Linked DNA regions of Salmonirosea aquatica. The protein of the gene in region 2 binds, or shares a complex with, the protein of the main gene of each other region. Links are inferred from orthologs where the notes say so. Each region holds a gene or a part of one and is shown on either strand. Other genes may lie near its edges. The genes, in order: secY and secA.

The links.
Region 1: the proteins of secA (region 2) and secY are in contact, whole or in part, in a crystal structure (PDB 3DIN), measured with the Thermotoga maritima proteins. The link is inferred for Salmonirosea aquatica from one-to-one orthologs. Residues at the interface, in WP_004082002.1 of Thermotoga maritima: Glu261, Ala262, Arg263, Lys300, Ala301, Arg302, Thr303, Ile304, Ile305, Leu323, Tyr324, Asp325, Pro326, Val329, Ser330, Tyr333, Ile336, Lys340, Phe345, Val349, Glu363, Phe364, Tyr374, Ser375, Gly376, Gly377, Glu393, Ile395, Thr482, Ser483; in WP_004081795.1 of Thermotoga maritima: Glu108, Gly109, Glu110, Glu111, Ala236, Glu237, Arg238, Arg239, Ile240, Thr241, Ile242, Gln243, Tyr244, Ala245, Arg246, Arg247, Val248, Thr249, Gly250, Arg251, Arg252, Val253, Tyr254, Gly256, Ala257, Ser258, Thr259, Tyr260, Leu261, Pro262.

What each region holds. Positions count from the first base shown.
Region 1 is NZ_WHLY01000002.1:3,152,136-3,155,315, reverse strand. What follows is about bases 1-2,858. They hold secY (preprotein translocase subunit SecY), read right to left. Parts: upstream 2,159-2,858; coding sequence 842-2,158; downstream 1-841. Other genes in these bases: rpmD (50S ribosomal protein L30), read right to left, coding at 2,681-2,858; rplO (50S ribosomal protein L15), read right to left, coding at 2,220-2,666; map (type I methionyl aminopeptidase), read right to left, coding at 41-838; infA (translation initiation factor IF-1), read right to left, coding at 1-16. Outside these bases: more of rpmD, read right to left, coding at 2,859-2,860; rpsE (30S ribosomal protein S5), read right to left, coding at 2,897-3,180. UniProt on the Escherichia coli protein: The central subunit of the protein translocation channel SecYEG. Consists of two halves formed by TMs 1-5 and 6-10.
Region 2 is NZ_WHLY01000002.1:2,394,007-2,398,261, forward strand. The notes cover bases 273-4,205. They hold secA (preprotein translocase subunit SecA), read right to left. Parts: upstream 3,821-4,205; coding sequence 473-3,820; downstream 273-472. Other genes in these bases: GBK04_RS11085 (phosphatidylserine decarboxylase family protein), read right to left, coding at 273-340. In the rest of the region: more of GBK04_RS11085, read right to left, coding at 1-272; GBK04_RS11095 (PspC domain-containing protein), read left to right, coding at 4,233-4,255. UniProt on the Escherichia coli protein: Required for protein export, interacts with the SecYEG preprotein conducting channel.

The DNA.
Region 1 (3,180 bases), 760 kb from region 2 along the record:
ATGCTTGTTTGGCCATTAGTTTATTTCTATAATTCTATTTTCAGGAAGCATCCACCATTAGACTAGTGTTTGCCGTTACTTGTTCTATATACTCGAAGGTTGTCAGAATTTCGGCTTTTCCTTTTCTGACTGCCACCGTATGTTCAAAATGCGCTGACGGCTTGCGGTCCGTAGTCCGTATGGTCCACCCGTCCTTTTCTTGTACTACACTTTTCTTCCCCAAATTGATCATAGGCTCAATTGCGAGCACCATGCCTTCTTTGAGTTTGATTCCCTTACCACGTTTTCCATAATTGGGAACCTCCGGGCTTTCGTGCAAATTTTTGCCAACGCCGTGTCCTACAAGCTCCCTAACTACCGAGTAGCCATATTTTTCAACGTAGTCCTGAATGGCGGCTCCTATATCCCCTATCCGCATCCCATCAAACGCCTTTTCAATTCCCAAATAAAGCGATCTTTTCGTTCGTTTTAATAGGGCCAATACCTCATCAGATACTTCACCTACCGGATATGTATAGGCACTGTCGCTATGGTATCCGTCAAGCTTTACCCCACAATCAATCGATATAATATCGCCTTCACGTAATTCATAGCCACTGGGGAATCCATGCACTACTACTTCATTAACCGAAATGCACAGTGAAGCGGGAAATCCATTAAACCCTTTAAAGGATGGGCTTCCCTTATGATCTCGGATATACTCTTCGGCTACGGTATCCAAACGCTTTGTAGTGACCCCGGGCTTTACCCACTTTGCTACTTCCGCGTGCGCTTTCCCTAGAACTAAGGCGCTCTTTTTGATCAACTCGATCTCCTGATCCGTTTTCAGGTAGATCATAGCTTAAACGGCTAAGCTTTCAGTCCGGCCTTTGATCCGACCTGACTTCATTAATCCCTCGTAGCGGCGCATCAGCAAGTAGCTTTCGATTTGTTGCAGGGTGTCCAAGACAACCCCTACCATAATCAATAAAGAAGTACCTCCAAAAAATTGTGCAAATGAACTCGTCATTCCCAATAAGCTGGCAAAGGCGGGTAAAATGGCTACCAACGCCAACATAATTGATCCTGGAAAAGTAATTCGATCCAGAATGGTACTGATGTAATCCGAAGTTTGCTGTCCAGGCTTAACGCCGGGGATAAAACCACCGCCCCGCTTCATATCATCTGCAATCTGCTGGGGATTGACCGATATGGCCGTATAGAAAAACGTGAACACTATGATCAAAACAGCAAACAACAGGTTGTATTGCCAAGTAGTATAGGTAGCAAAAGCAGTAGCTATATTACTAGCAAAATCACTGTTTTCGGCAAACAGACCAGCAATCGCGGCAGGCAAAAACATCAATGCCTGCGCAAAAATGATGGGCATTACGCCGGCCGCATTAACTTTTAGAGGTAAGTATTGCCTCTGTCCTACCCCAACGGCCCGATTGCCTACAACCTGCTTAGCATATTGGATAGGTACCCGGCGAACCGCTTGCGTAAGCATTACCGCTCCCATAATAACAAAGTAGAGCGCTACAATCTCTAAAACAAATATCAGTATCTGGGCACTTCCCCGAGAAGAAAATTCTTGGTAAATAGCACCCGGAAAACGCGATACAATGCCGATCATGATTAGCATTGAAATGCCATTTCCTACACCCTTGTCAGTAATTCTTTCGCCAAGCCACATGCAAAACATGGTACCGGCAATCAAAATAAAGATGGACGATACAGTGAAAATACTCCGCGAAACCAGCAGCGCTTCGTCGGGTACCGTTGTGCTCAAATACGTAAGTCCTTGGGCAAAAGTTACAACGATAGTCAGAACCCGGGTAATTTGGTTGAGTTTCTTGCGACCCGACTCTCCCTCCTTCTGCATTTTCTGGAAGTAGGGCATTGCCATCGTCAATAGTTGAATGGCAATTGAAGCTGAAATGTAGGGCATGATACCCAGAGCGAAAATTGACGCTTTACTGAAGGCACCTCCCAAAAAAGTATCCAACAGCCCGAGTAATCCCTGGGTCGATACGCTCATCAAGTCGGGCTCGATGCCAGGCAACACCACATAGGACCCCAGACGGAACACCGTAATAAACAAAAGAGTATTGAGAATGCGAGTTCTCAATTCCTCAATTGAAAAAATGTTCTTAATGGTATCGAAAAATCGTTTCATAAGAAAAGTCTTATATGACCTGGAGTCTGTTCAAATGGTAAAACCGGCAAACTTCGCCAGATTATAATTTGACTGCTTTTCCTCCGGCCTTTTCAATCGCTTCGACGGCACTCTTGGAAAAACCGTGGGCATGTACCTCAACGGCAGAACTCACCTCACCTCGGTTAAGGATTTTGATCAGATCGTTCTTACCAGCCAGTCCATTGGTACGAAGCGTTTCTACATCTACAACGTTACTTCCTACTTTTTCCACCAATTCCTGAATTGCATCCAGGTTAATGGCTTTGTATTCCACACGGTTCATATTGGTAAAACCAAATTTAGGAACACGACGCTGTAGGGGCATTTGCCCGCCTTCAAAACCACGCTTGCGGCTGTATCCCGAACGTGACTGAGCACCTTTGTGACCGCGGGTAGAAGTACCTCCACGTCCTGAACCAGTACCGCGACCTACTCGCTTATTATTCCGAACTGATCCAGTCGCCGGTTTTAATGAACTTAGATCCATAACTAATATATCTTTTAAATTTCTTCTACTTTAACCAAATGGCTGATCTTGCGGATCATTCCCGCAATGGAATCGTTGTTCTCTTTTTCAACCGAACGATTGATCTTGCCCAAGCCTAACGCTTTTACGGTGCGCTTTTGTCTCTCCGGACGGCCGATCGTACTTCTAACCTGAGTGATACGTACTTTTGACATGATTGCTTAAAATTGGGATAGGATACTCTGACGAGCTTACCCGTTGAATACTTTTTCCATCGTTACACCACGCTGGAAGGCTACTTGATGCGGAGCCCGCATCTTCATGAGGGCATCGATTGTAGCCTTCACCACATTGTGAGGGTTTGAAGAACCCTTCGATTTGGCTAACACATCATGAATACCCGCGGCTTCCAAAACGGCACGCATGGCACCTCCGGCAATAACACCCGTACCGGGAGCTGCTGGTTTAATGAGCACAAAACCACCACTGTATTTTCCTTCCATTGCATGGGGAACGGTAGTTTTGAGCAAAGGAA
Region 2 (4,255 bases):
CCCCACTGATGGGGTTCCAGTTGACGTGTACGTTAAGAGGCGACATGAAAATGCTGATCTGCCGACGCGGGCCTTTGAAATATTCATTCTCTACCACTTCTTCAATTACTACCACTTTTCCGTCGCAGGGAGCTACGACCCGGCTTTCATGCGTCGTAACAACCCGCTTGGGTACACGAAAAAACTGCACAATGAGGATAAAGAAGACAATGCTGGCAATCAGAACCAGACCATGAAACCCCACCATTTCAGGAAGAAAATAACGAATGGCCCAATTGATAAGTAGTAAAAGAAGGGCCGTTCCGGCCATGATCGCATAGCCTTCCTTGTGCAAATTCATAGGGATAGGTATTGTTTGACAGCGGTAAAAATACAAATTAGCGGTTAAAACTTTGCATTCTACCCAACCAAAAGCCCGGACTGGTATATTGCCAGTCCGGGCTTTTGGTTGAATGATCTTATATAAAGCGAATTACTCTACCACTACACAGGCGCCATTCTCAACATCCTGCTCCACTTTTTTGTATTTGACATCTTTCAATACCCGGCCATCACGGTACTGCACTGTTACCTTCTGATTACGATCCGCTATTTTGATTGCCCGTGCGGGTTGCTGTCGCACGGTGTTCTCCATATGCCGGGCGTGCGCGTCAGGTCCACTTTCCTCGTAGTCGTCGGCTTCATCGCCCCGGTTGGTCTGTAGAGCCGGACTAGCCTGGCGGCGTACAGGCGGTTGCCGTACTTGTTCAGGGGCAGCTTGCTCCTGAGGGATGTCGGCTTTCATCAGGAAGGAAATCATATCGAAGTTTACTTTGCTCAGGAAACGCTTAAACAGTTCTACCGATTCGAATTTGTAAATCAGCAGTGGATCTTTCTGTTCAAATACCGCATTCTGTACCGATTGCTTTAGATCATCCATCTCGCGTAGGTGTTCCTTCCATTCCTGGTCGATGAGCGACAGAACAATGGCTTTTTCCATTTCGCGGATGATCTCCCGGCCCTCGTTGTCGATGGCCTTTTTAAGACCTACCACCACACCCGTCTGCCGAATCCCGTCTGTGAAGGGGATCATGATTTCGGTAATTGTCGCGCCGCGCTCTGCGTAGATTTGCTTCAAGATTGGCAGAGCCTTCTGCGCAATGGCGTCGTTCTTTTCGCGGTAATGCTGTTCGGCCGCCTGATAAAGTTTCTGAGCCCGTTCGTTATCTTTCATACCGCCGTACTGTCCTTCATCGAAAGGAGGCTCGATACCAATAGCGGTTAGGGTAGCTAGTTCCAGCTCAGCATAGCTGCCGTCGGTATTGGCCACAATATCTTCACACACATCAAACAGCGTATTGGCAATGTCTACTGCCAAACGGTCGCCGAAGAGCGCATTCCGGCGGCGGCGGTAAATGGCATCACGCTGGTAGTTCATCACGTCGTCGTATTCGAGCAGACGCTTCCGGGTACCAAAGTTATTTTCTTCTACTTTCCGCTGGGCGCGTTCAATAGACTTGGTAATCATGCTATGCTGAATCACTTCGCCTTCTTCGAGGCCCATGCGATCCATGACCTTGGCCATGCGGTCCGAACCGAACAAACGCATCAGGTTGTCTTCCAGCGACACGAAAAACTGCGAAGAACCCGTGTCGCCCTGCCGGCCGGCCCTACCACGCAACTGCCGGTCCACCCGGCGACTCTCATGGCGCTCGGTACCAATGATGGCCAGACCGCCCGCACCTTTGGCATCCGGTGTCAATTTGATGTCGGTACCGCGTCCGGCCATGTTAGTGGCAATAGTCACAGTACCTGGCTTACCGGCTTCAGCTACCACTTCGGCCTCACGCTGGTGCTGCTTGGCATTCAGTACCTGATGGCCAATCTTACGCATGGTCAGCATGCGGCTGATAATCTCCGAGTTTTCTACCGATGTGGTACCTACCAGCACCGGGCGGCCGTTATTGACCAAGTCTACGATTTCGTCAGCTACGGCATTGTATTTCTCACGCACCGAGCGATAGACTTTATCTTCTTCGTCTTTTCTTACAATAGGTACATTGGTAGGAATAGACACAACGTCCAACTTATAGATCTCCCAGAATTCGCCCGCTTCGGTTTCGGCCGTACCCGTCATACCCGCCAGCTTGTGGTACATACGGAAGTAGTTCTGTAGCGTGACGGTAGCATAGGTTTGGGTAGCGTCCTCCACTTTTACGTTTTCCTTGGCTTCAATTGCCTGGTGCAGCCCGTCGGAGTACCGGCGACCGTCCATAATCCGGCCCGTCTGCTCGTCCACGATCTTAATCTTATTGTCCATGATGACATATTCGACATCCTTCTCAAAAAGATTGTAAGCCTTTAACAACTGGTTGACCGTATGGATGCGGGCAGCTTTCACAGAATAGTCGCGGATCAGGGCTTCCTTCTTTACTACGCGCTCCTGCTCGGTCAGATCGGGATCTTTCTCGATAGTATTGAGGTCCACCGCGATATCGGGCATAATAAAGAAATTGGACTCATCCGATTCTCCAGTCAGGAAGTCAATTCCTTTTTCAGTCAACTCGATGCTGTTGTGGCGCTCGTCGATAGTGAAGTATAGGGGTGCGTCAGCTTCGGGCATCAGTTTTTGGTTCTCAGCCAGATAGATACCTTCCGTTTCTTGCAATAGCGCCTTCATACCGCCTTCGCTCAGGAATTTGATCAGGGGCTTATATTTGGGCATACCGCGGAACACGCGGAAAAGTGCCAAACCTCCTTCTTTCTTATCCCCGGCGGAAATCTTGCGTTTGGCCTCATTGAGCAAGTCCATCGCCAATCTCTTCTGCGCTTCCACAATGCGGGCCACACGGGGTTTCAGTTCCATAAACTCCTGCTCATCGCCACGCGGTACAGGGCCACTGATGATAAGCGGAGTACGGGCATCATCGATCAGTACGGAATCGACCTCGTCCACCATGGCGTAGTGATGCTTGCGCTGCACGAGCTCGTCGGGTGTTCGCGACATATTGTCACGCAGGTAGTCGAACCCGAATTCGTTGTTGGTTCCATAGGTGAGGTCTGCCTTATAAGCATTGCGGCGCGCCAGCGTATTGGGTTCGTGACGGTCGATGCAATCCACGTTCATACCATGGAATTCGAACAATGGCGCATTCCATTCCGAGTCGCGCTTGGCCAGGTAATCATTTACGGTAACGATATGTACCCCCAGGCCAGCCAAGGCATTTAGGAATGAGGGAAGAGTCGCGACCAGCGTTTTTCCTTCGCCCGTAGCCATCTCGGCGATTTTACCCTGATGCAGTACTACGCCCCCAATCAACTGCACATCATAGTGCACCATTTCCCATTTGATAGGCTGCCCCATCACATCCCATGTGCTTTTCCAATAGGCTTTGTCACCTTCAATCGTGACGTGCCCTTTCTTGGCCGCTATTTCGCGGTCGAAGTAAGAAGCCGTTACTTCCAGCTGTTCGTTCTCCTTAAAGCGCCGGGCCGTTTCCTTCACAATGGCGAAGGTTTTCGGAAGAATCTCCAGCAACACCTTTTCCAATTCCTTGTTGCGATCCAGTTCCAGCGCATCGATCTGCTTGAAGATCGTCTCTTTGGAATCCACATCGGGTTCATCCTCGGCCTGCTGCTTCAGGGTACCAATCTGGTCGTCGATGGATTTGAGTTGCTGGGCAATGTAGGCTTTAAGATCCGTTACTTGCTGGCGCAGTTCGTCGTTTGACAAGGTACCCAGTTGAACAAACTCCGCGTTAATTTTTCCCACATAAGGGGTAAGTTCTTTTAAATCACGGTCCGACTTGGTACCGAAGAACTTGGTGAATAATTTTATCATGATCGTGTATTAGCTAATATACTGTTGAAACGTCCACTTCCGGTCAGGCATATACATACCCACCAAAAATGAAGCGTGTGGGATCTTTGATCCCTTTGGTAACATACCCTACTTAAAATAATACGCCTGAAAGCCGCTGAATGTCAGATTGTCAGTAATTCAACGATTTGGGAGGGCAAAGTTAATTCTTTGCTCTTAGTTTAATAACAACATTTTTACAATAGTAAAGAACAGCGGGAGGAATGGTAGGCTCTTGCAGACTTTTTAAGTAAAATTTAATGCTCATCCACACGGCCCATCCTCCCGTTTTTTTTCCTTTCCTCATTGCTGTGATCCACTCATAAAAATACGTATGGACTACTTGGCATAGCCTAGTACCTTTGATTCATCAGTAACGAAAAACAACAGAGCCATGAACACAAATAACAGATTATT